DNA from 2 places in the Pectobacterium quasiaquaticum genome. Region 2 is predicted to be linked to the other one. Evidence: predicted binding sites of a transcription regulator. Region 2 holds the regulator's gene; the other holds the start of a gene.

The links. The regulator ArgR, encoded in region 2, controls arginine synthesis, uptake and breakdown. The targets are predictions, from matches to a motif close to ANTGAATAAAAATACANT.
Positions count from the first base shown of each region.
Region 1: the regulator ArgR is predicted to act here: its motif matches at 8,613-8,630, upstream of argA (amino-acid N-acetyltransferase).

Region 1 is NZ_CP065177.1:3,379,797-3,395,509, forward strand. It holds gene IG609_RS15480 (ABC transporter permease) at 1-348, shown strand, start outside; gene IG609_RS15485 (ABC transporter ATP-binding protein) at 345-2,066, shown strand; gene IG609_RS15490 (M20 aminoacylase family protein) at 2,116-3,324, shown strand; gene IG609_RS15495 (TetR/AcrR family transcriptional regulator) at 3,410-4,111, shown strand; gene IG609_RS15500 (4-hydroxy-tetrahydrodipicolinate synthase family protein) at 4,155-5,072, shown strand; gene mltA (murein transglycosylase A) at 5,160-6,290, opposite strand; tRNA gene IG609_RS15510 (tRNA-Met) at 6,583-6,659, shown strand; tRNA gene IG609_RS15515 (tRNA-Met) at 6,717-6,793, shown strand; tRNA gene IG609_RS15520 (tRNA-Met) at 6,851-6,927, shown strand; gene amiC (N-acetylmuramoyl-L-alanine amidase AmiC) at 7,142-8,386, opposite strand; gene argA (amino-acid N-acetyltransferase) at 8,645-9,988, shown strand; gene recD (exodeoxyribonuclease V subunit alpha) at 10,166-12,049, opposite strand; gene recB (exodeoxyribonuclease V subunit beta) at 12,046-15,627, opposite strand; gene ptrA (pitrilysin) at 15,624-15,713, opposite strand, start outside.
Region 2 is NZ_CP065177.1:607,943-623,655, reverse strand. It holds gene rlmE (23S rRNA (uridine(2552)-2'-O)-methyltransferase RlmE) at 1-137, opposite strand, end outside; gene yhbY (ribosome assembly RNA-binding protein YhbY) at 282-575, shown strand; gene greA (transcription elongation factor GreA) at 704-1,183, opposite strand; gene dacB (serine-type D-Ala-D-Ala carboxypeptidase) at 1,452-2,885, shown strand; gene cgtA (Obg family GTPase CgtA) at 2,955-4,127, opposite strand; gene IG609_RS02920 (DMT family transporter) at 4,387-5,349, opposite strand; gene rpmA (50S ribosomal protein L27) at 5,439-5,696, opposite strand; gene rplU (50S ribosomal protein L21) at 5,716-6,027, opposite strand; gene ispB (octaprenyl diphosphate synthase) at 6,285-7,256, shown strand; gene IG609_RS02900 (DNA-binding protein) at 7,335-7,709, opposite strand; gene IG609_RS02895 (DNA-binding protein) at 7,982-8,368, opposite strand; gene IG609_RS02890 (helix-turn-helix domain-containing protein) at 8,556-8,819, shown strand; gene mdh (malate dehydrogenase) at 8,890-9,828, opposite strand; gene argR (transcriptional regulator ArgR) at 10,297-10,767, shown strand; gene tsaD (tRNA (adenosine(37)-N6)-threonylcarbamoyltransferase complex transferase subunit TsaD) at 10,841-11,854, opposite strand; gene rpsU (30S ribosomal protein S21) at 12,083-12,298, shown strand; gene dnaG (DNA primase) at 12,453-14,210, shown strand; gene rpoD (RNA polymerase sigma factor RpoD) at 14,364-15,713, shown strand, end outside.

The DNA.
Region 1 (15,713 bases), 1.7 Mb from region 2:
CGTGAAAGCGATTTTGTGTTAGCCGCACGCAGTCAGGGATTTTCCAGCCTGCGTATTATTTTTCAGGAAATGCTGCCGAACGCGCTGCCGTCGATCATCGTCACCACGTCGGTCATGGTCGCCTCGGCCATTTTGATTGAATCCGCCCTCTCCTTCTTGGGCTTTGGCGATCCGAACCGCGTGAGCTGGGGCAGCATGATCGGCGCTGGCCGTGAATCGCTGCGTACCGCCTGGTTTCTTACTGCCCTACCCGGCACCGCACTGGTCTTAACCGTGCTGTCACTGAATCTGGTGGGCGACGCGTTGAACGATGCCCTGAATCCACGGTTACGGGGGAGAAGCGCATGAAGCCGCTGGTCAATATTCAAGATTTACGCGTTGATTTTCCCGGTCATCAGGCCGTTCGAGGGCTAAACCTGACGATTAACGCCGGAGAAACGCTGGCGCTGGTTGGCGAATCCGGCTGCGGTAAATCCGCGACGGCGCTGTCCCTGATGCGATTGGTCGCCGAACCGGGGAAAATCAGCGGCCGCATCCTGTTTGATGGACAGGATCTGCTAATCCTGCCAGACCGGCAGATGCGCCAGCTGCGTGGCAGTGCGCTGTCGATGATTTTTCAGGAACCGATGACCTCGCTCAATCCAGTACTTTCCATCGGGCAACAGATTAGCGAAACGCTGCGGTTGCATGAAACGCTGACGCCCGCACAAGCACGGACGCGCGCCATCGAGCTGTTGGATCTGGTCAAGATCCCTGAACCAGCACGCCGGGTGGATGACTATCCACATAACCTGTCTGGCGGACAGCGTCAGCGCGTCATGATCGCGATGGCAGTGGCGTGCCGTCCGCGTCTGCTCATTGCTGATGAACCGACCACGGCGCTGGACGTCACCATTCAGGCACAGATTCTGGCGCTGCTGGATAACCTGCGTCGTGAATTCTCGATGAGCCTGCTGCTGATTACGCACGACCTTGGGCTGGTGGCGCAATGGGCCGACCATGTGGCGGTGATGTATGCCGGGCAAAAGGTAGAAGAAGCACAGGCAGCCGACCTGTTTCAGCCATCCACACACCGTTTCGCCCCCAAGCACAGCTACACACGCGGGCTGTTAGCGACATCGCTGCACATGGATCAGGACAGACACTACCGCACCCATCGGCTGGCGGAAATCCATCACGCGCCAACGGATGAAGGCTTTACGCTGCTGACGCCGCCCACCTTAATTCACCGAGCCACCGATACGAGCCAGCCGCCGCTGCTCTCGCTGAAAAATATTCATACTCGCTATTCAACCGCACAAGGCAAGGTGCTAGCCGTTGACGATGTGTCACTGACGATTTTGCCCGGAGAAACGCTTGGTCTGGTGGGCGAATCCGGCTGTGGTAAATCCACCCTGTCCAAAACCATTCTGCGCCTGCTACCGCCTTCACACGGGCAGATCGTGTTCGATGGGCAAGACATCACGACGCTAAAAGAATCACGGCTGAAAGCGCTGCGTCAGCGGGTGCAGATGATTTTTCAAGACCCTTATGCGTCGCTGAATCCACGCCACAGTATTCAGCATATCCTTGAAACGCCGCTAATTGTGCACGGCCTTGGCGAGCGTGCGCAGCGACAGCAGGCGATCAAAAATATCATCGATCGTGTTGGTCTGCCGCAAAGCAGCCTGAGCCGCTATCCCCATGAGTTTTCCGGCGGGCAACGCCAGCGTATCGGTATTGCCCGTGCGCTGGTGGTACGTCCTTCGCTGGTGATTTGCGACGAGCCGGTGTCCGCACTTGATGTCTCTATTCAGGCGCAGATCCTCAATCTGTTGGTTGAGTTAAAAAACGAAATGGGCCTGTCGCTGCTATTTATTTCCCACGATCTCGCGGTGGTTCGTTATATCGCCGACCGGGTCATGGTGATGCAAAACGGGCGCTGCGTGGAAAGTGGCGATCACCACAGCATCTGGCATCAGCCACAGCATCCGTACACCCGCAAACTGATTGATGCCGTCCCCGGCGGCGGGCAGCGCGAAGCGTCTGTATCTCCACAGCTGATGAGCAGGCAGGCGCATGGATAAGCACAGTGAACGCCAAGTGAGTACATCAACCGCTATTGACCAAGCAGCGATGGAATCGGTCATTCAGGATTTTTTACCTGAGCTGATTGCGATTCGTCACCATATTCATCAGCACCCAGAAATCGGCTTTGAAGAGGTTGCTACCGCGCAATTGGTGGCGGAAAAGCTGGCGGCATGGGGGCTTGCCGTCACCACCGGCATCGGTGGAACGGGTGTGGTCGCCACCCTACATGGCCGTTATCCCGGTGAAGACAGCATCGGCCTGCGGGCAGACATGGATGCGCTGTATATCAATGAGAAAACGGACCTGCCCTATGCCTCGGTGCATGCTGGGAAAATGCATGCCTGCGGACACGATGGACACACCACCATGCTGCTGGGTGCCGCACGCTATTTGTCTCAGCACCCCGACTTTGCTGGCACGGTACATTTTATTTTCCAGCCCGCGGAAGAAGGATTAGGTGGCGGGCTTGCCATGCTCAATGACGGCCTGCTGATCAGGTTCCCCTGCAACCGACTGTTTGGCCTGCATAACAAGCCCGGTATCGAGGTGGGTCAATTCGCGATTAGCAGCGGCCCGATGCTGGCGGCAAGTGATACCTGGCAGGTCACGTTTCACGGCACAGGCGGACACGGCGGTTCAGGCGTTCACCTTTCTATCGACCCGACGCTGCCCGCCGCGCAATTTATGCTTGGCCTGCAAACCATCGTCAGCCGCAACGTCCCTGCGATGGAGGCAGCAGTGCTCAGCATCGGTCATATTCAGGGCGGCGATGTCCATGCCCCAAACGTTATCCCAGATAGCGTCATCCTTAAAGGAACCGGACGGAGCTATTCGCCGAGCGTGCGCCACCTGCTGGAAACGCGCCTGCGAGAGCTGGCACACAGCACCGCACAAGGTTTTGGCGCAACGGCCGACGTGCATTATGAACGGCAGTATCCCGCGCTGGTTAACGACACGCACGCCACGCAGTTAGCCGTTAACGCTGCCGCGCAGGTGGTCGGATTCGAACAGGTTAACGCCGCGATGACGCCGCTACTGGGTGCAGAAGATTTTGCCTACATGCTGGAGCAGCGCCCTGGCGCCTTCATGATGCTGGGGAACAGCGACAAAAAGGCGCCCAACGTGCATCACCTACATACCCCGCACTACGACTTTAATGATGCGCTGATCCCATTAGGGATCCGCTATTGGGCGACATTGGTTTATCAAGAACTGGGTTTACCAAGGACTGACGTTATCAGTAACCGAGTCTAGAGGGAGCGCATTTCCCCACGGCCTCAATCTAACAATGCATGACGTCGGAGCATCCGACGGCGAGCGTGAGCAAAAAGGATGAATCATGGTGGCGTTATTGAAAACTAAAGATCAAAGCAAAGAAAAAGAGGCAGACATTAAACAGCGCATCCTGCGTGAGGCCATCACGATCTTCGCCTGCAAAGGCAGTGAGCTAACAACGATTCGCGAAATAACAGAAGCCACCAACGTGAATGTGGCGTCGGTGAATTATTACTTTGGTTCGAAAGAAGGGTTACTGCGTGCCGTATTGGACAACGTTCTCGGCCCGTTAAATGACGAAAGAACGCGTCTGCTGGATGAGGTGGAAAAGGCTAATCACGGTGATGAACTGCCCGTTGCCGTGCTGCTGGATGCGCTATTGCGCCCGCTGGTTAAAACAGCTCGCACGCCCGACGGTGGACGTATTGTCGTTCGCCTATTACAGCATCTGCGGGCGACACCGGGTTTGGAGGTAACCGCCCTGCTGTCGGCCCAGTTCGATCACGTCGCTCACCGTTTTATCGATGCCTTTTCTCGTGCTTTACCGGCGCTATCGCGCGCGGAGGTGATCTGGCGTTATGAATTTGCCCGCGGTGCCGCCATGCACGTGTTAACCGACGCCGATCCGCGTTCTGGCCGTCTGGCGCTGCTCTCCAAAGGGCTGTGCGACAACCGCGATGACGATCGCGTGCTGTCGCACCTATTACGTTTTGTCGAGGCGGGTTTTACCGCCAAACCACTGACTGAGACATCCCTTCAGTCCTGATTTTTCGTTATTCGTAACACGTTTAAACCGACAGGAAACAGACATGAGCAGAGAAAAAATTGAAGGGTCATTCGTTGCCCTCATTACACCTTTCAATGACGATGGCAGCGTGGATTTCGGCGCATTTGAAGCGTTATTAAAATTCCAGGAAGATAACGGTACGGCAGCCGTTTTGATTATGGGCTCAACCGGGGAAGTATCCATGCTGTCCCCAGATGAGAGAAAAGCGATCATCCGCCGAACCGCGCAATACAGCACCAGCAAAATGAAGCTGTTCTATGGCTGTACCGGTAACAATACCGATACCACCATTGACTACGTTCGCTATGCACATGACAACGGCGCAGACGGTGCCATTATCGCCGCCCCTGCCTATATCTGTGCCAGTGAGAGCGATATCGAAAACTACTTTCTGGAAATTGCAGACGCGACCGATTTGCCATTAGGGATTTATAACAACCCACCGCGCGTAAAAACGGACCTGCACTGGACATCGCTGCTGCGTATTTTCCAACACCCAAACTACGTCATTCATAAAGAATCCACCACTCGCGTGGGTCAGGTGGCACAAGTACTGGCAGGCAATCCCGATGTGTCGGTGATGTGCTGCGACTCGCCCAATCTGGGTTTAGTCGTGCCAACGATGTCACTGGGAGGCCATGGAACTGCCAACATGACAGGCAATATTGCACCGGCAGAACTGGCAGAAATTTCGCGCCCGTGGAAAAACGGCGAGGATGCAGAACGCTTCCGGAAGGCGTATCAGCATTTGCTGCCGCTGCTGCACTATACCTACTCGGCAATCAATCCGGTGGCGGTGAAATCGTTGATGAAGGCGGTGGGTTTACCAGCAGGCAGCCTGCGCCGTCCGCTGCGGGGTTTGCAGGGCGAAGCGTTGGAGTCAGGTATTCGTATCGTGAACGAATTAGGATTGAGCAGCAAATACGGCTTTAACCGCTGATTCTGTTCTGGCGCGTGGAGAACAAGTGTTTCATCTCAGAAGTGGTTCATCTTAATTCCACTTCTGAGATTTCAAACGAAAGAATGACTACTGAGGATTATTGACTAACAGCGATCCTGAACCGTTCGTCGGGCTGCTTTGCGCGTTCTTCAACACCCAGACCCGGCCATAGTGGTTATAGAAACCCGCCGAGTGACCTGCATCTGGCCCAATGCCCTGATACATATCGAAATGCTGGCCTTTAATCGCCCCGCCGACATCCAGCGCGATCATCAGGCGCATTTCATACTTGCCGGTGAATTTTCCAACGTTATCCAGCAGCGGCACTTCCATTAACAGAGCCGTACCTGCTGGGATCAGCGAACGGTCAGAGGCAACGGAGGCTTTAGCCACCAGCGGCACGGCGCTAGCCCCTTTGACGGGAGCAGACATCATTGGCTTAAAGAACACAAAAGAAGGATTCTGCTCAAACAGTTCACGCACTTCATATTCGGAATGCTGCTCCGCCCACTTGCGGATGGCCTGCATCGACATCTCTTCACGCGGCACTTCACCACGATCGATCAGCACCTTACCAATACTGCGGTAGGCATGGCCATTTTTGCCAGCGTAACCAAAGAACGTCAGCGGACGTCCATCGCCAAAATCAATATAGGCGCTGCCCTGCACTTCCATCATGAAGTTATCGACCAGCGAGTTAGTCCAAGCGAGAACCAGCCGTTCATCCAGCGCACCTGAATAAATACCGGCGCGATCTGGTAGCCGACGGCTATTTTTGCCCTTTGACGGCATGGCATATAAAGGATGGCGGAATTCCCCCTGACGGGTATGACGCGCCTGCAATACCGGCGTGTAATAACCGGTGAACTGCACGTTACCAAAGTTATCAACGCCTTCCATCTGCCAGGCATTCAGACCAAACTTGCTCAGCTCGCGGGTATCGGCACCGGACATCATCCAGTTTTCAATCGCCTGAAAGGTCGTATTATTGCGCGAGTACAGATTAGGTGACGCCGACCGAATTTCAGAAACCTGAGTCATAAAATCCCGTGCGTTGACCGGTTTTCCTTTGGCATTAGGTTCATTCACCAATTCCAGAGGCTGGTTGAGGTGACCATCTTTATATTGCTGCCCGCGATCGGTTGGCCTGGATTGGCACCCCGCCAGAATGGCAATGACCACTGCGGTCAGCACGTATTTTCCCCACCGTCCCTTCATCTTTGCGCTCGCTTTTTACATCAAAAAATTTACCGTCGAACGATAACAAACGGCTATCGAGAAAGGAATGGGAGAGCACATAAATCCACGGGTCAAACAAATGCTACTCAGCACACGGCATCGTAAAAAATCGATTTTTCTGTTAATCGTCGTATTCCGTTCACAAAACTATCCATTCGGTGACAAATCAACCCACTCGATGATAAATTAATCACCCAACAACCCAATGCTGCGTTTTTTACAGAAATAGGTTGCATCAATGTTCATGACGAGTATAGTGCGCATCCACGGACGCGGGGTGGAGCAGCCTGGTAGCTCGTCGGGCTCATAACCCGAAGGTCGTCGGTTCGAATCCGGCCCCCGCAACCAATTGGTGTGAGTCGTCCATCAAGAGATGTGAAAGCAGTAAAAATAAGTCATTACGGACGCGGGGTGGAGCAGCCTGGTAGCTCGTCGGGCTCATAACCCGAAGGTCGTCGGTTCGAATCCGGCCCCCGCAACCAATTGGTGTGAGTCGTCCATCAAGAGATGTGAAAGCAGTAAAAATAAGTCATTACGGACGCGGGGTGGAGCAGCCTGGTAGCTCGTCGGGCTCATAACCCGAAGGTCGTCGGTTCGAATCCGGCCCCCGCAACCAATTAAGGTTCTTTAAATTAAGAACTGCGCGATAAAGCACCTTAACAGGTGCTTTTTTGTTTTCTACGCATTATCTGTTTCTACATACTATCTGCTTCTACGAACTATCTGTTTCTACGTACTATCTGCTTCTACGTACCATGCCCCAGACCTCATTCCCTCTGAACCGCGCCAGCTAGGCGCGGTCATCGTGCGTTCTATATCTGCAACATCAACTACCGCTCAGCCTGACTGGCAAAGTAGGCTTTAATGCCTGCAAAAATGGATTCCGCAATTTGCTGCTGGAAATGGCTAGTGCGCAGCTTACGCTCTTCTTCCAGATTACTGATAAAGGCCGTCTCAACCAGAACAGAGGGGATATCTGGGGCTTTCAGTACTGCAAACCCGGCCTGATCGACGCTGTTTTTGTGCAGACGATTCACCTTGCCCAGCCGGGTCAGGATCTCTTTACCAAATTTCAGGCTATCGCCAATCGTCACGGTCTGCACCAGATCGAACATGGTGTGATCCAGATAGCGGTCGCCACTCATGCTCACGCCACCGATCAAATCCGATTCGTTCTGGGTCTCTGCCAGAAATCTGGCAGCGGTGCTGGTTGCCCCTTTTTTCGAGAGGGCAAAAACCGACGATCCTCTTGCCGATCGATTGGTAAACGCATCAGCATGAATAGAAATAAACAGATCGGCACGCTGCTTGCGCGCTTTCGCCACCCTTACGCGCAGCGGAATGAATACATCTTCATTGCGCGTCATATAGGCTTTCATGTTGGATTCGTTGTCGATCAGCTTGCGCAAGCGGCGAGCGATTTGCAGCACGATGTCTTTCTCGCGCGTTTTATTCTTGCCAATCGCGCCGGGATCTTCACCGCCGTGACCGGGGTCGAGCATGATAATTAGCGGACGATCCCGTCCGGCTTTCCCCGCTTTAGGCGCTTCTGCCGGCAGCGTACGTTCCAGATCGCCTTTGTTGTAATCCTCCAACAGCGCCAGCAGCGGATCGTCTTCGTTATCGTAGCGCCCTGCGGCAGGATACAAATCCAGCACCAGTCGGTGTTTGAACTCGGCCACTGGCCCCAGCGTAAAGACCTTGGTCGTCGCCTGCTGCTTGAGCTCCAACACCAAGCGCACCGTGGTTTTATCAAACTGGCCGATACGCGCTTCTTTAATCAGGGCGTCGTTATCTGGCTTAAACTGGCTGGCGATCTCCTTCAGCACGCTGTTCAGATGAACATTTTCGATATCCACCACGATGCGTTCAGGATTACTCAGACTAAACTGTTTATATTTCAGCGGGTGATTGGATTCCAGCGTGACGCGGGTATAGGAAGAAGACGGCCAGACGCGCACGGCAACGACCTGTGTCGTCGCCGCTATCCCTACACCACTTACGCTTAACAGCCAGGTTGCTGCTGCGGTTTGTAATAGACGCCGTCGAGTCAAACGATGATTCGAATGAGACATGCCACTCCGATCTGATTGCTGTGCGCTATCCTGTGCCGTTGTGTTGCCAATGCACTGGATAGGTCATTAAAAATGAATAAAGGTAAAAATTGTCAAAAACTTTAACGAATCTGCTCCACGCTGTCATGCAAAAATCCTGTGGAGGCCTTATAACAGGCGGATATCATAAATTTGAAGCATTAACCTCGCTTTTCTGGTTAATACTTCCTCTTGCCTTTTACGTCATAAAGAATAAAAATACAGAAATTACGAATAAAAATGCAAAGAGGGCTCGTAGTGAAGGAACGGAGTACAGAACTGGTTCAGGGCTTCCGCCATTCAGTTCCCTATATCAATGCCCACCGTGGCAAAACGTTTGTCATCATGTTAGGTGGCGAAGCCATTGAACATGCCAACTTCTCTAGCATCGTAAATGATATCGGGCTGCTACACAGTCTGGGGATCAAGCTGGTGGTGGTTTATGGTGCTCGCCCCCAGATCGACGCCAACCTGACAACGCATCACTATGAGCCTCACTACCATAAAAACACCCGTATCACCGACAGCGCCACGCTGGAGCTGGTCAAACAGGCGGCGGGAATGCTGCAGTTGGATATCACCGCTCGGCTGTCGATGAGCCTGAACAACACGCCCCTGCAAGGTGCCCACATTAATGTCGTCAGCGGTAATTTTATTATCGCGCAGCCGCTTGGCGTGGATGACGGCGTGGACTACTGCCACAGTGGCCGTATTCGTCGTATTGATGAAGAAGCGGTTCACCGCCAGTTGAATAGCGGCGCGATTGTGCTGCTCGGCCCGGTTGCGGTTTCAGTCACCGGTGAAAGTTTCAATTTAACCTCGGAAGAGGTTGCAACCCAGCTCGCTATTAAGCTGAAAGCGGAAAAGATGATCGGTTTCTGCTCCTCGCAGGGCGTGACCAATGAAGAAGGCAACATCATTTCCGAGCTGTTCCCCGACGATGCGCAGCAGCGTATTGATGCACTGGAACAGGCTGGTGATTACCATTCGGGTACGGTCCGGTTCCTGCGCGGCGCGGTCAAAGCCTGCCGTAGCGGTGTGCGCCGCAGCCACCTGATCAGCTATCAGGACGACGGTGCGCTGTTGCAGGAACTGTTCTCACGCGACGGAATCGGTACGCAGATCGTGATGGAAAGCGCCGAGCAGGTTCGCCGTGCGACCATCAATGACATTGGCGGTATTCTGGAGCTGATTCGCCCGCTGGAAGAGCAAGGCATTCTGGTCAGACGCTCGCGCGAGCAGTTGGAAATGGAGATCGACAAATTTACTGTCGTGGTACGCGATAACCTGACTATCGCCTGCGCCGCGCTTTATCCGTTTCCAGAAGAGAGCATTGGCGAAATGGCCTGCGTCGCGGTTCACCCAGATTACCGCAGCTCATCACGCGGCGATATGCTGTTACTACGCGTTGCCGCTCAGGCACGTCAGCAGGGTCTGAAAAAGCTGTTTGTACTGACGACGCACAGCATCCACTGGTTCCAGGAACGCGGCTTTTTACCCGCCGAAGTGGAAATGCTGCCGAAGAAAAAGCAGGCGCTGTATAACTACCAGCGTCGCTCGAAGATTCTGGTGCTGGATCTCTGAGTTATTCCACTCGATAACACTTCTCGTGGCCGATCGCAAAATCGGCTACGCTATTTTTATCCGCTTATGGCCGCTTGCCAAACTCACCGCTCACGTTGTTCATTTCAATAAGCCATCAGACAGGGATATCATGCCAATTTGTCAACGCAATTCACACCCGCAGCGTATCGTACTTCCCTAACTGAATGGCATCTTACTAGCAGAAGAGCGCACCATTAATGCGCTAATTCTCTCTTCCAAGCCGCTATAGCGCTGCGTTGGCGTTTTCACCGCCCGGCAGAGAATGCGGACATCGGTATAGAGTGACAAACGCTGGCGCGCACGCGTGATGGCGGTATACACCAGCTCCCGCGTCAGCACCGGTAAATAGTGGTTCGGCAGCACCAGCGCCGTATGATCAAACTCCGATCCCTGCGATTTATGCACTGTCATCGCATAGGCGGTGTCATGCGGCGGCAGACGGCTTGGCGTAACGTCTTTGGTTTCGCCATTTGGCAACGGGAAAAATACGCGCAGCTCACCGCTTCCTCCCATCATGGCGATACCGATATCCCCATTGAACAGGCCTAATGCGGCATCGTTACGTTCAATCATGACCGGTCGGCCGAGATACCAGCGGTTAAGCGGATTACGGCTACGCTGAATCAGCCCAGCCTGATGCAAAGCCTGCTCAATGCGCTGATTCAGCCCTGCTACGCCAAATGACCCTTCGCGCAATGCGCACAGTTGGCGATAGCGCTGGAAAGCAAGCAGCACAGCGTCCGGCGTGGCTCCCGCCGCCACAAGCTGTAGATAATCACGATACCCTTCGACACACTGTGCCAGCATGGCCTGATACTCCTCAGCCGCGGTTAACGGGCTACAGGTAATATCGGCAAACTCGCCGTTTAACACAGAACGCACACGAGCGTCATCACCGTCGTTCACCGCCAGCGCCAGTTGGCCAATACCGGAATGCGGATCGAAACGGTAGCTCCGGCGCAATAGACAGATACTGTCACTGACCGTCGTCTGTCCTTCAGGACCACTTTCATCCAGCTTACAACCCGTCAGCCGCTGCAATTGCTGCGCCCGCGCGCGGCTATAGCCAACCTCGGCAAAACGACAGATATCGCCCAACACCGCCCCCGCCTCGACGGACGCCAGTTGATCGCGGTCACCCAGAAAGATAATTCTGGCGTGTGGCGGAAGCGCAGCGATCACATTCGCCATCATCGGCAGATCGACCATCGACGCCTCATCCACAATCAGCACATCCAAATGTAGCGGGTTGTCCTGATGGTGACGCAGGCGCTGACTGTCTGTCACCGCCCCCAAAAGCCGATGCAGGGTTGTCGCTTCCTGCGGAAACGCATCCCGCAACAAAGGATCCACCGCTAGACGGTGCAGAGCCTGCCCTAGCGACTCCGTGAGCCGCGCAGCCGCTTTCCCAGTCGGCGCAGCCAGTTGAATACGTAACGTCTCTCCCGTATTCAGCTCAATTAGCGCCGCCAGCAATTTGGCCACCGTCGTGGTTTTCCCCGTTCCCGGCCCGCCGGAAATCACCGCAATGCGGCGCGTCAAGGCGACAGCCGCAGCGACCTTCTGCCAGTTAACCTCTTCGCCCACGTCAGGAAACAGCCGATCAAGAACCGCTCGGATCGCGGGTTCATCGACGAGGACTGTATCGCGCTCGCTGGCGATAAACCGCGCCACGCGGCCTTCACTCTGCCAGCTACGCTGTAAGTACAGCTTTTCTCCTTGCAACACCAACGGCGTCGGCTGGCTTCCGTCGCTGACGGCATCGGACGCCAGTAAGCGCTGCCGCCATGCGGCAACCGTGTTTAGCCCTGCCTCCGTGAGTAGCTGTTGTGCCAGCTCAGGCTCGCGGCCGTCAAACAGCGTCTGCGCCTGCAAGTTCTCCAGCGGCAAACACACGTGCCCCGCGCCCGAATGTGCACTCAGGCAGGCCGCGGTCAACAGCAGATCGGGCGTTGTCTCATCCGCCAGCATTCTGGCGAACTGAACATCCAGCGGGCGCAGTAACCGCCGCGCCAGTGCCGTTTCAAGTAACACAATCATGAGGGAATTCCTGTATCAGCATCGTCAGGCGTCTTTCCCTTAAAGAGCGCATCCAGCCCAAAAACAAATTCAGCAGAGGGACGACAGGCAAAGATGCCATTGCCGGGGTGAGACACTTCAACGCCGCGTAAAAACAGATAAAACACCCCGCCAAAATGGCGCTCATAGTCATAATCCGCAATCCGGTGACGCAGATAGCGGTGCAAAGCCAGCGTGTAGAGCTGGTATTGCAAGTCATAGCGATGTTCGGCCATCGACTGCATCATGGCCGTTTGAGTGTACGCGCTGGCATCAGGGCCGAGCCAGTTGGACTTATAGTCCAGCAGGTAATAACGCCCTTCCCAGCGGAACACCAGATCGATAAACCCTTTCAGCATGCCTTTAACCTGCTGAAAAGAGAGCGCCGGACACCGCGCAGATAGCGGATCGTGATTCTTTGCCAACCGATCGAGCTGCGCCGCCTGTATTGGCGCATCAATCGGTATATAGAACTGTAATTCGGCCTGCTTATCTGCGTTATCCAGCGATGACAGCATAATCCCTTGCTCGTTAAGCGACGTATGCAACAGCGTATCCATCCACGTCTTCAATACCGGATGCCAGTGCGCTTCAAATCCCTGTAGCTGTAACTGCTCGGCCAGCCAGTCATCCTCAACGGGCTGAGTGAAATCCAGCGTTTCAAACAGGCTATGCAAAAACGTTCCCGGACTCGCGCCGCGCGGGAACGTATGCGGGGTCAGTTGGGTTTCGTCCGCTTCCTGACGCTCGCCTATCGCTTCGATATCCAGACGCGGCACCAGATCTTGTGCGCTTGCAGAGCCCTGATGCTGAAGCCCCGAATAGCTCGTTACTCGCCAGCCGTCGCGCAACTGACGTTCGATGTAGCGAGCCCGCAGCTCTGCCAATTCCGGTCTATCCGGCTGCCAACGCTGTTCTTCCGTTGCCTGTAGCGGTGTTAATGCGATACCGTCGCCAACCATGCCTTCCAGCTCGTTGACTAACGTGGCAGCCTCGGCTTCTTTACCGCGCTGGAGTAAATAGCCCAGCGCGCTCTGGTGCATATCGCTGCTGCCATCTTTCTTACGCGACCGCTGAACCGGCGCGACGCCCACGCTACAGTGGTAGATAGAACGGGTCAGCGCGACATACAGCAAACGTAAATCTTCTGCCAGCCTCTCTTCTTCTGCCAGGGTCTGGCTTTCTTCATTATTTTGCAGATCCAACACGGCCTGATAGCTCTCGCGATCGTGATAAATTCCCTGATCCTGCACGCGGAAGTTACTGATGAAAGGCAGCCACACCAGCGGGTATTCGAGCCCTTTCGATTTATGGATCGTCACGATCTGCACCAGGTGACGATCGCTTTCCAAACGTAGCTGCTGATTCTCTGCCTGCGGATTAGGTTGGACAATCTGTTGTGATAGCCAGCGTACCAGCGCATGTTCGCTATCAAGCGTTGCCGAGGCATCCTGCAATAATTCACCGATGTGCAAAATATCGGTAATCCGGCGTTCGCCCTCCGCACTCGCTAGAAGGTTCTCCGCCAGTTGATGTTGACTCATCAACGCCCGCAGCATCGGCAGCACGCCACGCTGACGCCACAGAGCACGGTAGCCTGCAAATTCATCGACCAACGCATCCCATGCGGCTTCGCTTTGCCCTAATGCATCAACCTGTTCAGCATCCAGCCCCATCAGAGCCGTCGCCATCGCACTGCGTAACGTGCGCTCCTGTTCCGGTGCCAGCACCGCCTGCAACAGCCACAACATATCGCTGGCTTCCGGCGTGCTGAATACGCTGTCGCGATTGGACAGATATACAGAGGGAATGGACAAACGGCTCAGCGCGTCACGAATCAGCGAGGCTTCACGCCGGCTACGCACCAGCACACTCATGTCAGATGCCCTGACCAAACGGCGGGAGTCATCAGTAACCAGCCAGGCTTCATTGCGCTGACTGGCAGCCAGCCAGTCACGAATCTGCGCCGCACACTGACGCGCCATCTGCTGTTGATAATCACCTACGCCAATCGGTTCTGAACCCGTTAGCCAGAATTGCAGCGCAGGCTGAGGCTGCCCCGCAACCTCAAACACCAAACCGCGCTTGGACTCAGCAGGCTTGACTGGCAGAAAAGGGATATTTTGGAAAATAAAAGGATTTTCCAGACGTTCAAACAAGCGGTTAACGCCGCGTACCATCTGGTGCGACGAGCGCCAGTTCGTACCCAGCGTATAATGCGCGGCCACTTCTCCGCGTGCGTGCATATAGGTAAAAATATCCGCACCGCGAAACGCATAAATAGCCTGCTTAGGGTCACCGATCAGCAGCAGCCCACACTGCGACTGCCCGACGTACAGCGTTCGGAAAATACGGTACTGTTGGGGGTCGGTATCCTGAAATTCATCGATCATCGCCACCGGATAACGTTCGCGAATGGCGCTGGCAAGCTGTTCCCCGCCAGGCTGTTGCAACGCAACATCCAAACGACTCAGCAAATCGTCAAACCCAAGCTCTGCTCGCTGCCGTTTTTCCTCACTCACCGACTCGCGGATCGCCGACAGCGCGCGAACAATGACTAAATCGCGCAGCGACAGCGGCGCTTCAAGCAGCCGTTCGGTCTCCTCAAAGAGAGTATGAACAGGCGGTTCGCCTTTCTTCGTTTTCTCGATTAGCGTTTGCTGGGCAAATCTCACCAGATCTTTCGGCAGTTGGTAATCCAGCGTCGGCTGCTCTGCCCACAGCGTGACTTTCTGTAGCCAGTTGGGAAGATGCTTACTGCTGTAGCTGCGTTTATCGACGCCAGAAGCACTAATCAACACTTCCAGGTCCGCGGCTGACGCCAGCCAGCGTTGTTTGTACGCGTCGATCGTCGCCACGATCTTCTCATGGCGGCTCTGCAACGTTTCGCCCTCTTCTGGCGGCAAGCGAAACACAGGCGCTTCACCGTGCAGATAGGGAGCCAGATCGGCCAGCAGGTTTTCCGGCCCTTTCCACTCCAGACCGACAATACGTGCGACCTCTACTGGCAACGGATAGCAATAACGACGCCAAAAGTCGGCACAGGCCTGGCGGCGCAGCGGCTGTTCATCTTCTATCAGCACCTGTTCGAAAAGCACGCCGGATTCAAACGCATTGGTACTGAGCATACGCTGGCAGAAGCCGTGGATCGTGTAGATCGCCGCTTCATCCATTTGGCGTTCGGCCGCCAGCAATACGTCGGCCGCATCGCGGTGATCCGAAATCTCCGCCAGCAGCTGCGCTAGCGACGTATCTTTAGGCTTATCTGCTTCTTCACCCTGCGCGCTTTTACGCAGGCAGGCGATGCGCAACGCGTGAATTCTGGCACGAATACGCTCCCGCAATTCTTCGGTCGCCGCCTCCGTAAAGGTCACAACCAGAATTTCCTCGACCAGTAGTGGACGTGGATACGCGGCTTGTTTCCCCAGCCCCAGCAGCAGGCGCAGGTAAAGCGCAGCCAGCGTATAGGTTTTCCCCGTTCCGGCCGACGCCTCAATCAACCGCTCCCCGAGGAGCGGCAACGTCATAACGTCTAATGATTGCGGCGCGGCATTTTTCATTCTGCTGAAACCTTACCGACCGCTGTCGATGCTGCTGGCGCAGGGATCATCGTAGGCGCTTTCTCACGCGGTAACGTTTTCTGCAA
Region 2 (15,713 bases):
TCGCCTTGCTGTATTTCGTCAAGTTTAAACCAAGCACGTGAGCGCAGCCCTTTTTTCTGGGCCTGCAGCACATATTTATCGCTAAAGTGTTCCTGCAACCAGCGACTGGAACTTGCAGAACGCTTTTTATTCGCCATCGATTTTCCAACTATTCTCAGTAACACGCTCGTGTGTGGGGAGAAACTTCTCACATATTACCAATCAGAGCAGTCAAATTGGTTATAATTATGAGATGGCGGTAGAATGACCCGTTTTCAATCCCAACCTAAGTAAAAAAGACAATGAACCTAAGTAATAAACAAAAACAACACCTGAAAGGCTTGGCACATCCGCTAAAACCGGTTGTCATGCTGGGTAATAACGGTCTCACCGAAGGTGTTCTGGCTGAGATCGAACAAGCATTGGCACATCACGAGCTGATCAAGATAAAAGTAGCGACGGAAGATCGCGAAACCAAGGCCTTGATCGTGGAGGCAATTGTTCGTGAAACGGGTGCCGCTAACGTTCAGGTTATCGGCCATACGTTGGTGCTCTACCGGCCTGCAAAAGAACGTAAAATTGTGTTACCACGATAACACTTTTTATTTCAGGATACTCGGTTTTAACGGAAAGGTGCCATGCCTATCGGTTAGAGAAAAGGCCGCAAGCGGCCTTTTTCTTTTCTTTACAATTTTTGCTGTTTTAATCAACAACTCGGCAAGATTTATAGATATTCGACCTTCAGGATCTCATATTCCACGTCGCCGCCCGGTGTACGGATGACCACAACGTCATCCTGCTCTTTGCCGATCAGGCCACGCGCGATAGGGGAATTCACAGAGATCAGATTCTGTTTAAAATCCGCTTCGTCATCGCCAACAATTCGATAGGTTTGCTCTTCTTCGTTATCCAGATTCATCACCGTCACAGTCGCACCAAAAATAACACGCCCATTGTTCGCTGACATTTTCGTGACATCGATAACCTGTGCGTTAGACAGTTTTGCTTCAATATCTTGAATACGTCCTTCACAAAAACCCTGCTGCTCGCGGGCAGCATGATATTCTGCATTTTCTTTCAGATCGCCGTGCTCACGTGCTTCGGCAATCGCGGCAATAATTTCAGGTCGACGCACAGATTTCAGGTGGTCAAGCTCTTCACGCAATTTTTCAGCGCCACGCAATGTCATCGGAAATTGTTTCATATTGTCTATACCTCTAAAAAAGTCCGTAAGACTCAAATAATCGTCATCCTGACGCGCTAAAAATCAAAGGCGACGGAGTCTCTGCAACGTGCAAGTCCTCACTGGACATAAAACAAAAGCAACCAGCCCCAGAACAAAATTTCCAGGCTAGCAGTGGTTTTGCATTTTGATACGTATTTTACCCCAGAGTTCAATGAGGGTCATCGTTTACTTTAGCCCTTGTTGCGCCGTAGTATGACCACACGTTACCCCGTTATTAGCTGAGATTATGCGTTTTTCATCGATTGTTACCGGACTTGCCTGCGCTTTTGTTCTGCATGCCAATGCAGCTTCTGTTGAGGATCATCGCCAATATTTACCAGATGGTGCCAATTTGGCGCTATTGGTACAAAAAGTTGGCGCAACAACACCCAGTATGGCCTTCAATAGCCAGCAAATGGCGCTTCCAGCCAGTACGCAAAAGGTGATAACCGCATTAGCTGCATTACTGCAATTAGGTCCAGATTATCGGTTCATCACCACGATGGAAAGCCACGGGCCTGTTACCAGCGGTATTCTGAACGGTAATCTCATTGTACGGTTTAGCGGCGATCCTACGCTTAAGCGCCAGCAAATACGGAATATGGTGCAGGAATTAAGAAAGCGCGGGATACAGGAAATCTCGGGGGACGTGCTGATCGACACCTCAGTGTTCGCCAGTCACGATAAAGCGCCGGGCTGGCCCTGGAACGACATGACACAGTGTTTCAGCGCCCCTCCGAGTGCTGCGATTGTCGATCGCAACTGCTTCTCCGTCTCACTCTACAGTGCGCCTAAAGCGGGTGATAATGCGTTTATCCGCGTTGCATCCTATTATCCGGTGCAAATGTTCAGCGAAGTCCGCACGCTGGCTAAAGGTTCAGCCGATGCCCAATACTGCGAATTGGATGTAGTCCCTGGGGAATTAAATCACTTTACGCTTACAGGTTGTCTGGTTCAACGCACAGAGCCGCTTCCGTTGGCATTCGCGATTCAGGATGGCGCCAGCTATGCCGGCGCTATCGTTAAAGATGAGCTACAGCAGGCAGATATTCGTATTAAAGGCAGCCTTCGCCGCCAAACACAGCTTCGTCCAGCGGGAAGCGTACTGGCCCAGACGCAATCGCCTCCGCTGCACGACTTGCTCACTATCATGCTGAAAAAATCAGACAACATGATTGCCGATACGGTCTTTCGTACTATTGGGCACGAGCGTTTTAGCGTATCAGGAACATGGCGCGCTGGCGCTGATGCCGTGCGACAAATTCTGCGTCAGAAAGCGGGTGTAGATTTAGGAAACAGCATTGTTGTCGATGGTTCAGGCCTGTCACGACACAACTTGATTTCACCGGAGACGATGATGCAGGTCTTGCAGTACATCGCACAGCACGATAATGAACTGAATTACATCACGATGCTTCCGCTTTCCGGCTATGACGGCACGCTGCGTTATCGTGGAGGCCTGCATGAAGCTGGCGTCGATGGCAAGGTTTCGGCTAAAACAGGGGCATTGCAGGGCGTATACAATCTGGCAGGCTTCATTACTACTGCGAGCGGCCAGCGCATGGCATTCGTCCAGTTCCTGTCCGGCTATGCCGTGCCACCAGAAGACCAGCGCGCACGTCGCGTCCCTCTGGTGAGATTTGAAAGCCGTCTCTATAAAGATATTTACCAGAGCAATTAAAAGAACAACGCGGGCTTACCCTGATAGGATAAGCCCGCGTATGTAAGACATGACTAGCAGAAGAACGAATTATTTTTGATAGATGATTTCAACGCCTTCATCATCTTCATCGTCCCAGTCATCATCCCACTCTTCTTCAGCTTCTTTTTCTATCTCAGCCAGCTGTTCGCGGTGATAATCATCCCACATGAACTCCACTTTTTCCGGTGCGCTTTCGGCAATCGCCGTTACTTTCGGATTGGCTTTCAGGAAGTTCATCACATCCCAGCAAAGTGGGTTGACGCCTTCACGGTTCGCTGCAGAAATCAAATAGTACTTATCATCCCAGCCAAGCGCAGCCGCAATCTCTTTGGCACGTTTTTCCGCTTCAGCCTTGTCGATCAAATCAACCTTGTTGAAAACCAGCCAACGTGGTTTTTCTGCCAAACCCGCGCCATACTGCTCTAACTCGTTGATAATGATTTTGGCATTTTCAATTGGATCTGACTCGTCAATCGGTGCTAAATCAACCAGATGCAACAGGACACGACAGCGTTCAAGGTGTTTCAGGAAACGAATCCCTAACCCAGCGCCTTCAGATGCGCCTTCAATCAAACCAGGGATATCCGCCACAACAAAGCTCTGCTCGCTATCCATACGGACAACACCAAGGCTCGGCACCAGTGTGGTAAACGGATAATCCGCCACTTTCGGCTTTGCTGCTGATACTGCGCGGATAAAGGTCGATTTACCTGCGTTAGGCAGGCCAAGCATGCCCACGTCCGCCAGCAACAGCAGTTCTAGCGTCAGCTCACGTTCTTCGCCTTTCGTACCGCTGGTTTTCTGACGAGGAGCACGGTTGACGGACGATTTAAAACGCGTGTTACCTAAACCATGCCAGCCGCCTTTCGCCACCATCAGGCTTTGCTGATGACGCGTCATATCGCCCAGAACTTCGCCGGTTCCCTGATCCAGAACACGGGTACCAACAGGGACTTTAATCGTAATATCTTTGCCGCGTTTACCCGTACAGTCACGACTTTGCCCGTTTTGTCCACGCTCAGCGCGAAAGGATTTTTCAAAACGATAGTCGATCAGCGTGTTCAGGTTTTCGTCTGCCAACAGATAAACGTCGCCGCCGTCGCCGCCGTCACCACCATCCGGACCGCCGTTGGGAATATATTTTTCACGGCGAAAGCTGACACAACCGTTACCGCCATCGCCTGCCACAACGAGAATTGTGGCTTCATCTACAAACTTCATTGATTCTCTCCGCAAAAAACCAATAGAGAATATCTACGTGTTTTAGGCTTGTTATTGGTTCTTCTTGGCGTAACTTTTTGATTTTACGGCATGTAGCGTATTTCTACTCACCATTAAAAAACTGACGCACCAGAACGCATTCCAGCAAAGGAGCGGATTGTACCTGCCCGCTCCAATAATTTCATCTGTATTAAAAATAAACAACACATGCAGGCTGTCAAAAGATGGCAGTGACCACTGCAATACACTTTCTCTTAAGCTATTTTTTCGCGACCAATGGCAGCACAGGCTCTTTCTTTCTAGGAAGGAAACGATGTCCAATAGCGGAAAACATGGCGCCAGCAACAACCACAAACGCACCGACGTAACCAATCCAATTCAATACTGGCACAGCAAAGAAAGTCGGCCACCCTAATGCCAGCAGATCGGAAAACAGCAGCGTAAACAACGGCGTCAGCGTAATGACCGCACTAACCTGCGACGCCTGCCAGCGAGCCATTGCCTCCGCCAGCGCACCATATCCAATCAACGTATTCGCACCGCAGAATAACAGGCAAAGAAGCTGCCAGTTGCTCAGTTGAAAAATAACCTCAAGCTTGGCAAAAGGCGTGATAAAGACGACACACAGAGCATATAACAAAAACAGAATCTGCTGTGATGTCAGACGTCGCAATAGAACTTTCTGCGCTACACCATAGGATACCCATACCGCCGAGGCGCAAACACCCAGCAGCACGCCCAACGTGTAGTCTGTCAGTCGGGTAAAAATCTCAATCAGGCTGGTATTAAAGAACAGGAGCAGACCACAGATCAGCATGATCGCACCAATAACCTGCGTACCGCGCATCTTTTCCTTTAGGATAAGTACGCTGGCGAACATCATCCCAACAGGGGAAAGCTGCCCGATAACCTGAGACGCTGTCGGGCTCAGATATTGGAGAGACGAGCTAAAGAAAACAAAGTTACCCAGCAGCCCAGCCGTCGCAATCAATAGCAGAACCCACCAGCGCCGATGCCGGAAAACACGCATTGGTGGCAACGTCTTACGGGATGACAAAATAATGCCAAGTCCAATGGAAGCAATAAAAAAGCGATACCAAACAATCGTATAAGGTTCCATCACCACCAGAACCTGTTTCATGGCTATCGGTAACGCCCCCCAGCAAACAGCCGTAGTCAGCGCCAGACAAAGACCGATGCCCGTCTGTTGTTTAGTATTCATACTTATCCAGATGGTTTACTCAGAATCAGAATGTAAAAAGCCCCGCAAAGAATTGCAGGGCTTAAATCCGTCAGACCTAAAGCGAAAAATTATTCAGCAACGATGCTGATAAATTTACGGTTTTTCGGGCCTTTAACTTCAAACTGAACTTTACCATCAGTCAAAGCAAACAGAGTATGATCTTTCCCACAGCCAACATTAGTTCCTGCATGGAATTTAGTACCACGTTGACGAACTATGATGTTGCCAGCCAGTACACTTTCGCCGCCAAAACGTTTTACGCCCAGACGTTGTGCGTTAGAGTCACGACCGTTACGGGTTGAACCGCCAGCTTTCTTGTGTGCCATTTAATCCGCTCTCCTAATCTTAAGCGCTGATGCCGGTAATTTTCACGTCAGTAAACCACTGACGGTGGCCTGCTTGCTTACGGTAGTGTTTACGGCGACGGAACTTAACGATCTTCACTTTTTCGCCACGACCATGAGCAACAACTTCAGCTTTGATTTTACCGCCATCGACGAAAGGAACGCCGATTTTGATTTCTTCACCGTTGGCAACCATCAGAACTTGGTCAAACTCAACGGCTTCACCAGTTGCGATGTCCAGCTTTTCCAAGCGAACGGTTTGACCTTCGCTTACTCGGTGTTGTTTACCACCACTTTGGAAAACTGCGTACATATAAAACTCCGCTTTCCGCGCACCCGTTAATAGGTTTCAGAGCACGCTATAAATATTCATAATAGGGCGCGAATTCTACGCAAAAATACTGAGGATGACAAGTGCATAATCAACGGATGTGAAGAAAAAGAATACAACGTATCAACTGCCGTTTATCTCTCTCATTTTTCAAGTACAATCGGCGCAATAAGTTCCGTCTTGCCGATATGCAACAGCATATCTTACGGCAGTGTTGAAGACATACGTTGGCACAAACCATGAATCTAGAACAAATTACAGCATTGACTGCACAGGATATGGCGGCTGTTAATAACGTCATTCTTGAACAACTGAATTCCGACGTCGTTTTGATAAACCAGCTTGGACATTACATCATCAGCGGTGGTGGAAAACGTATACGCCCGATGATTGCTGTACTTGCAGCCAGAGCCCTCGACTATACCGGTGATAAGCATGTCACTGTCGCCGCACTGATCGAATTTATCCACACCGCAACGCTGCTACATGATGATGTGGTAGACGAGTCCGACATGCGTCGGGGTAAAGCGACAGCAAATGCCGCCTTTGGCAACGCAGCAAGCGTGTTGGTTGGGGATTTCATCTATACTCGCGCCTTCCAGATGATGACCAGCCTCGAATCGTTACGTGTGCTAGCGCTGATGTCAGAGGCAGTGAACGTGATTGCTGAAGGCGAAGTCTTGCAGCTAATGAACTGCAACGACCCAGATATCACTGAAGAAAGCTACATGCGCGTCATTTACAGTAAAACAGCGCGTTTATTTGAAGCAGCAGCGCAATCTTCATCCATTCTTGCCGGCGCAACGCCAGAGCAAGAAAAAGCGCTTCAGGACTATGGCCGCTACTTGGGCACTGCGTTCCAGTTAATTGACGATCTGCTCGACTACAGCGCGGACGGCAAAACGCTGGGTAAAAACACGGGCGATGACCTCAATGAAGGCAAGCCAACACTGCCGCTGCTGCATGCGATGCGTCATGGTAATGCAGAACAACGTTCGATGATTCGCAAGGCGATTGAAGAAGGAAACGGGCGTCATCTGCTGGGACCGGTTCTTGCCGCCATGCAGCAATGTGGTTCACTTGATTATACGCGTCAGCGTGCCGAAGAAGAGGCAGATAAGGCGATTAGCGCACTACAACTGCTGCCGGAAACGCCACACCGTATGGCGCTCGAAGGCCTTGCTCACTTAGCCGTACAGCGCGATTTCTAACGTGGTGTAAGGTTCTTATCTGATAAGATCGTTGATTCATAAGTAGCGCTGTCTTGCAGCGCTACTCGTTCGCCAGACTTAGGCAGTCTGGTCGAGTGTGACATCATCCAGCCGAGACAGCATCGCTATTGTCCCTTCACGCAAGATGAAATTAATCAGCCGACTTCGTTCATCAACGGAAAGTTGATGGAAGATATGCACCCACGATGACAGCAGGGTAGGCTCATTATCTATACGATAATACTCGGTTGGAGGATTTTCCTTTACCAGTAGGGAGTTCCTGACCTCGTTTGGCAAACTGCGAATAGAGTATTCGACACCACGCCCTTGAACCCCTTTCCGCCTGCGCTTTTCCCAACCGTCGTCACGCGCCCGTTTGTTCAGCCCCTGCGGTGATTTCGGCAAACCACCTACGCCAACCAGCTCACTTGTTGCAAACCACTCTTTGTCCATACTCGTCACTCCCTTGTTTGTTTTGAACAGGCATTACGTCAACTCGCCCAAAAGTTTCCATATAATAGACTATTGTTACCTAAACCGCTAACTCTTACATGTTACCAGTACACCTAAATAATAGAAGAAATGATGAAATCCAGCGTGATACCCAACCACCGCGGCAACATAACGGACTATAAAGCAAAAGAAAGCACAGGTTCCTTTTCATCGCTGATGATTAACGTTCAAATCGCTGATGATTAACGTTCAAAAAGATCGCCAGTAGCGAATCAGTCAATCACCATCGATGAGATAGGTTCCTCATCCGACGGTGTAATGCCTAACTGGCTCAGCGTGGTAGAGACCCCGACTCGCAAAATATAAGCGATTAACTCATTTCTTTCTTTTTCAGATAGTTGTTGATAGATCTGCATCCATACGGCCAGTGCCGCAGGCTGTTTCGCCGAGTAGGCGGAAGGCTCGATTTCGAGTAATAGGGATTTTTTTACCGTATCCGGCAAGCTGTGAATTGAGTATTCCACCCCTCTTCCCTGGACGCCTCTACGGCGACGCTTCTCCCATCCATCCTCGCGGGCGCGTTTATTTAATCCTTGTCTTGATTTCGGAAGGCCGCCGACTCCAACCAATTCGCTGGTAGCAAACCACTCTTTTTTCATTGCCTTTCATCCTGATAGTGCCATCCCTAACAAAAACGCGACTATTTGGAAATTAATTGAGAATTTTAAGGAAAATTAATGCTATATTATTTCCAAATAATAATGTCATGTTAGTTCGGCATATAACTAACATCCGTTATTTATACCACTAATCTATAGTCGTCTTATAGCAAATAAGGGAAGGATTATGATTTTAAGGAAACAAGACTGGCATCCCGCTGATATCATTGCTGCACTGCGCAAGAAAAACACGACGCTGGCGGCGGTATCGCGAGCGGCCGGATTAAGCTCATCTACACTAGCTAATGCACTATCACGCCCTTGGCCCAAAGGGGAGTGGCTTATTGCCGATGCGCTGGGTATTCACCCATCAGAGATTTGGCCCAGCCGGTACTACAATCCAGAAACTAATGAGCTTATCGACAGAAAAAAACTCATCCGCCCCGATTAAAAAAAGAAAAGCCGGAGATGGACATCTCCGGCTTTTTATTCAACGTCACGTATTAGAAACATCTCAATGATTAATTCTTGATGAATGTCTCGCCTAACTCAATATCCTGATTCAGCGTATCCAGCATGCTGCTAAGCGCATTTTGCTCAAAAGCACTTAATGTGCCGATGTCTTTACGCTCGGCGACGCCGTCTTTACCTAACAGAATCGGCTGAGCGAAGAAGCGGGCATATTTGCCATCACTTTCAACGTATGCACATTCAACCACACCGTTTTCACCTTGCAGCGCACGAACCAGAGACAGACCAAAACGCGCAGCTGCCTGACCCATAGACAGCGTTGCCGATCCGCCACCCGCTTTGGCTTCAACAACCTCAGTACCCGCATTCTGAATACGCTTGGTCAGATCGGCCACTTCCTGCTCGCTGAAGCTGATACCAGGAACCTGAGACAGCAGTGGCAGAATCGTCACACCAGAGTGTCCACCGATAACCGGCACATTAATGTCCTGCGGCTGTTTGCCTTTCAGCTCAGCAACGAACGTGTTGGAACGGATGATATCCAGCGTGGTGACGCCGAACAGTTTGTTTTTGTCATATACGCCAGCTTTTTTCAGCACTTCTGCTGCGATGGCAACGGTTGTATTCACCGGGTTGGTGATGATACCGATACAGGCTTTCGGGCAAGTAACCGCAATTTGCTCAACCAGATTACGCACAATGCCAGCATTGACGTTGAACAGATCGGAACGATCCATACCAGGTTTACGTGCCACACCCGCGGAGATCAGCACGATATCTGCACCAACAAGCGCTGGTTTAGCATCTTCACCGCTATAACCTTTGATCTTCACGGCTGTAGGAATATGGCTCAGATCGACGGCAACCCCCGGCGTGACCGGAGCGATATCGTAAAGGGATAGTTCTGAACCTGAAGGAAGCTGGGTTTTGAGGAGGAGTGCGAGTGCCTGACCGATACCACCTGCTGCTCCGAGAACTGCAACTTTCATCCTAAACTCCTTATTATCGTAAAATAAAAAAGTGCCGTGAATTCATTTGGTTATAAACAGAATATAAAAATGGGAATACGAGCAACCTACTTATCTCTCCACAAATTGTATGAGAGACAAAAATACGCTATGTCTCTAATAATAAATCAAAAACAACCATTCGTTTAAAAGGTAAGTAAAGTTAATAAGCTATTGAGCTATAACGCGGTGTTCATTCACGTGCAATTAACCTGTGCGCTACATTACACCGATCGGTGGCGTCCAAACAACATCATTCTGATAACATTTGATTTACTTTTATGTGACGCAGGACGCATTTTTCGGACTACCCGAGAGTCGATTTTTTTTGAAAACAGCGACTAACGCATATCTGGTGAAATGGATTGGAATTATACGCAATTTAATTGCATAAAAATTCACACAACTGCATAATAGGAAGATTAACCATAACAATTAATCCGGTGCAGAATGCGAAATTCGACAAAACAAGAAGACCTCGTTAAAGCGTTCAAGGCGCTGTTAAAAGAAGAGAAGTTCAGTTCTCAAAGTGAAATTGTTCAGGCATTGCAAGACGACGGATTTGAAAACATCAACCAATCCAAGGTGTCACGCATGCTAACGAAATTTGGCGCCGTGCGCACTCGCAATGCCAAAATGGAGATGGTGTATTGTCTCCCTGCTGAACTTGGCGTCCCGACGACGTCCAGCCCGCTGAAGAACCTTGTACTGGACGTGGATTACAATGATGCCGTCGTCGTGATCCATACCAGCCCTGGCGCTGCGCAGCTCATTGCTCGCCTGCTGGACTCATTAGGTAAGTCAGAAGGCATTCTCGGCACCATCGCGGGGGATGATACTATCTTTACCACCCCAGCAAGAGGCTTCAGCGTCAAACAGCTTTACGAAGCGATTCTGGTTCTATTCGAACAAGAGCTGTAATGCGCTTTTTTGCTACGCTTTCTTCACTACGTGTAAAGCAGTTATCTACACGTAGTGGTTATCGCTCGAACACTCACACCGCAGGCAATTCAGCCAACGGCCAACGTGGCCGAACGGATACGCCCAGCGTCTGGCTCGCGCCATGAACCAGACGTACACTGCCCGCATAAGCAATCATCGCACCGTTATCTGTACAGAATTCGGGGCGTGCATAAAACACTTCACCACCGCGTTTCGCCATCACTTCACCTAAGCGCTGGCGCAACGTCCGGTTTGCACTCACCCCCCCCGCCATGACCAGTCGTTTAAAGCCCGTCTCATCCAACGCACGACGACATTTTATCGCCAGCGTATCTACGACGGCGTCTTCAAACGCACGAGCAATATCGGCACGCGTTTGATCGTCATCACCGTTGCTACGAATCGTATTGGCAGCAAACGTTTTTAGCCCAGAAAAGCTAAAATCCAACCCCGGCCGGTCTGTCATCGGGCGCGGAAACGTAAAGTGTTGGGAATTCCCCGCCTGCGCCATTTTCGACAACATTGGCCCACCGGGATAATCTAATCCCAGTAATTTTGCCGTTTTATCAAACGCTTCACCCGCCGCGTCATCAATCGACTCGCCCAGCAAACGGTACTCACCAATGCCTGTCACGCTGATGAGCTGCGTATGACCACCAGAAACCAGCAGTGCTACGAAAGGAAACGCTGGCGGATTATCTTCCAGCATCGGCGCCAGCAAATGCCCTTCCATATGGTGCACAGGAATCGCCGGGACACCCCAGGCGAATGCCAACGACCTACCGATCGTTGCACCCACCAATAGCGCGCCAATCAAACCTGGGCCTGCGGTGTAAGCCACACCATCGATATCGTCAGCCTGTAGCCCAGCTTCACACAGCGCCGCCTGAATCAACGGAACCGTTTTACGCACGTGATCGCGTGAGGCGAGCTCAGGCACTACGCCGCCGTAATCGGCATGTAATTTGACCTGGCTGTATAACTGATTGGCGAGCAAACCGGTTTCCGTGTCATAAATGGCCACACCGGTTTCATCACAGGATGTTTCGATACCCAATACGCGCATTGCTGTTCCTAACTTTGATGATGATACGAGCACGCGTTAAATGCCGCTTGCTTCAAACTGCGGATAGTCTACCATAAGCAGCCTGATTTCTGCGCTGGCCGTGGTTGGGCGTTTTATGATCACCGCAATGCTTTACAAAGACGTCACGTTTGCAGTAGAATTCCGCACCATTTTGAAAAGGCTGGCACAAGGCCAGCGGCAAACCGAATTTATTGAGGTGAGAGGCACATGCCGGTAATTAAAGTACGTGAAAACGAGCCGTTCGACGTAGCTCTGCGTCGCTTCAAACGTTCCTGTGAAAAAGCAGGCGTTCTGGCTGAAGTTCGTCGTCGTGAGTTTTATGAAAAACCAACGACAGAACGCAAGCGCGCTAAAGCTTCTGCAGTGAAACGTCACGCAAAGAAATTGGCTCGAGAAAACGCACGCCGCACTCGTCTGTATTAATTTTCAGGAGGGTTTCCCTCCAACGCGTGATTAATCCGCAGACTTAGCAGTTGCATACGTAAGGCCGTGCTTTCCGAAAGGAAGCGCGGCTTGTTGTCGTTTATAAGCTATATCCAATGTAATCATCTTACAGAAAGATATACACTAGGGGCTTATGGCTGGACGAATCCCACGCGTATTTATTAATGACCTGCTGGCTCGCACCGACATCGTCGATCTCATTGATGCGCGCGTCAAACTGAAAAAGCAGGGCAAAAACTATCATGCGTGCTGCCCGTTCCATCACGAGAAAACCCCCTCATTCACCGTAAACGGTGACAAACAGTTCTATCACTGTTTTGGCTGTGGCGCACACGGCACTGCCATAGACTTTTTAATGAATTACGATCGTCTCGAATTCGTTGAAACCATTGAAGAACTGGCTACGATGCATGGTCTGGAAGTGCCTTATGAAACTGGCACAGGCCCAACTAAACAAGAAATTCACCAACGACATAATCAGTACGAGTTGATGGGACACATCAGCTCGTTTTATCAGCAAGCACTGCAACATTCTGTCGGAGTTCCTGCGTTGCAGTATCTGCAACAGCGTGGTTTAAGTGCAGAGGTGATCAGCCATTTTGCAATTGGCTTCGCCCCATCCGGCTGGGATAACGTTCTCAAGCGGTTTGGTGAAGGTAGCGATCGCAACGTATTGAACGATGCCGGTATGCTGGTGACTAACGACCAGGGCAGAACGTACGACCGCTTTCGCGAGCGAGTGATGTTCCCCATCCGTGACAAACGGGGAAGAGTGATTGCCTTCGGCGGACGTGTGTTAGGTAACGATACGCCGAAGTATCTGAACTCACCAGAAACGGGCATTTTCCATAAAGGTCGCCAGCTGTACGGTCTGTATGAAGCACAGCAAAGCCATAAAGATCTCAAACGACTCTTGGTTGTTGAAGGTTATATGGATGTGGTGGCGCTGGCGCAGTTTGGTATTGATTATGCGGTGGCATCGCTGGGTACTTCCACCACAGCTGAGCACATTCAGTTACTCTTCCGCGCCACAGACCAGGTGGTATGTTGTTACGACGGAGACCGTGCCGGACGTGAAGCGGCATGGCGTGCGTTGGAAACTGCGCTACCCTATTTGAACGATGGTCGCCAGCTACGTTTTATGTTCCTGCCAGACGGTGAAGATCCCGACACGCTGGTACGTAAAGAAGGCAAAGCCGCCTTTGAGCAGCGTATGGTACAAGCATTGCCGCTGTCGCAGTTTCTGTTTGAGACGCTGCAACAGCAGGTGGATATGAGTTCTGCTGACGGTCGAACCAAACTCGGTATTCTCGCTATGCCATTGATTGGCCAGGTGCCGGGAGAAACACAGCGGCTTTACCTACGCCAGCAGCTTGGCAACAAGCTGGGTATTTTGGACGACAGCCAGTTGGATCGGCTGCTGCCCAAAGCCGCAGAGCTGGAGCAGTCTTACCAGACGCCGCAACTAAAAGTCACAACTATGCGTATACTTATAGGACTCTTAGTGCAAAACCCAAGACTGGCGGCAGAGGTGCCTGACCTTGCGTTGGAAGGTGTTGAGCAAGACAAAGTCCCAGGTTTATCGCTGTTTCAGGACTTGGTGAAAACCTGTAACGCCAGCCCGAGGATGAGTATGGCTCTGCTGTTAGAACAATATCGCGACAGCAAATACTATAAACAACTTGAAACCATCGCGGTATGGAACCATATGATCGTAGATGAAGAGCTCGAAGAGAAGTTCAGAATTAGTCTGGCAGAGCTCTACGATCAGTTATTGAACCAGCGATTAGAAATTTTGATTGCCCGTGACAGGACAAATCCGAATGGGCTCAACGCCAAAGAAAAAAAAGAGCTTTGGTCGTTGCAACTGGCGTTGACCAGAAAACACTGATACAGAGGCTTAATTGCCGATAAATAGCAGGGTTGAGCCCTGCAAAGAGCCGCTACAGGGGCGCGGCGATAAGAAAAATACCCCTAATGCTATTGTTAGCGAACTACGCTGACCGACACCAACCCAAATACTCTGAAGTGTGGATACCGTCTTATGGAGCAAAACCCGCAGTCACAGCTGAAGCTGCTTGTCACCCGTGGTAAGGAGCAAGGCTACCTGACCTATGCTGAGGTCAATGACCATCTGCCGGAAGATATCATCGACTCGGATCAGATCGAAGATATCATCCAGATGATTAACGACATGGGCATCCAGGTGATGGAAGAAGCACCGGATGCAGACGATCTGTTGCTGGCCGAAAACACCAATGATGCCGATGAAGATGCGGCAGAGGCTGCTGCGCAGGTTCTATCCAGTGTCGAATCGGAAATTGGTCGCACCACCGATCCGGTTCGCATGTACATGCGTGAAATGGGTACCGTTGAGCTGTTGACGCGTGAGGGCGAGATCGATATCGCCAAACGTATCGAAGACGGTATCAACCAGGTTCAGTGCTCTGTTGCCGAGTATCCTGAAGCTATTACTTACCTGCTGGAGCAGTATGACCGCGTCGAAGCGGGCGAAAGCCGCCTGTCCGACCTGATCACTGGCTTCGTCGATCCTAATGCGGAAGAGGACATTGCGCCTACCGCGACTCACGTTGGTTCCGAGCTTTCGAGCGAAGAAATGGACGATGACGATGAGGAAAAAGAAGACGAAGAGGAAGAAGAGGACGACAACAGCATCGATCCTGAGCTGGCGCGTGAGAAGTTCACCGAGCTGCGTGAGCAATATGAAACGACCCGTCAGGTTATCAAAGCTCACGGCCGTAGCCATGCATTGGCAGCACAGGAAATCCTGAATCTGTCAGAAGTCTTCAAACAGTTCCGTCTGGTGCCAAAACAGTTTGATTTCCTGGTTAACAGCATGCGTTCCATGATGGATCGCGTTCGTACTCAGGAACGTTTGATCATTAAGTTGTGTGTTGAACAGTGCAAAATGCCGAAGAAAAACTTCGTCACGATGTTCACTGGCAATGAAACCAACAACACCTGGTTTGCCGCAGCAGTCGCCATGGGCAAGCCATGGTCTGAAAAGCTGAATGATGTTGAAGAAGACGTCACCCGCAGCCTACAAAAACTGCAGCAGATCGAAGAAGAAACTGGCCTGACGATCGAGCAGGTGAAAGACATCAACCGCCGTATGTCGATTGGTGAAGCGAAAGCGCGTCGTGCCAAGAAAGAAATGGTGGAAGCTAACCTGCGTCTGGTTATTTCTATCGCGAAGAAATACACCAACCGTGGTTTGCAGTTCCTCGACCTGATTCAGGAAGGCAACATCGGTCTGATGAAAGCGGTAGATAAGTTTGAATATCGCCGTGGCTACAAATTCTCGACCTATGCGACCTGGTGGATCCGTCAGGCGATCACCCGTTCTATCGCCGATCAGGCGCGTACCATCCGC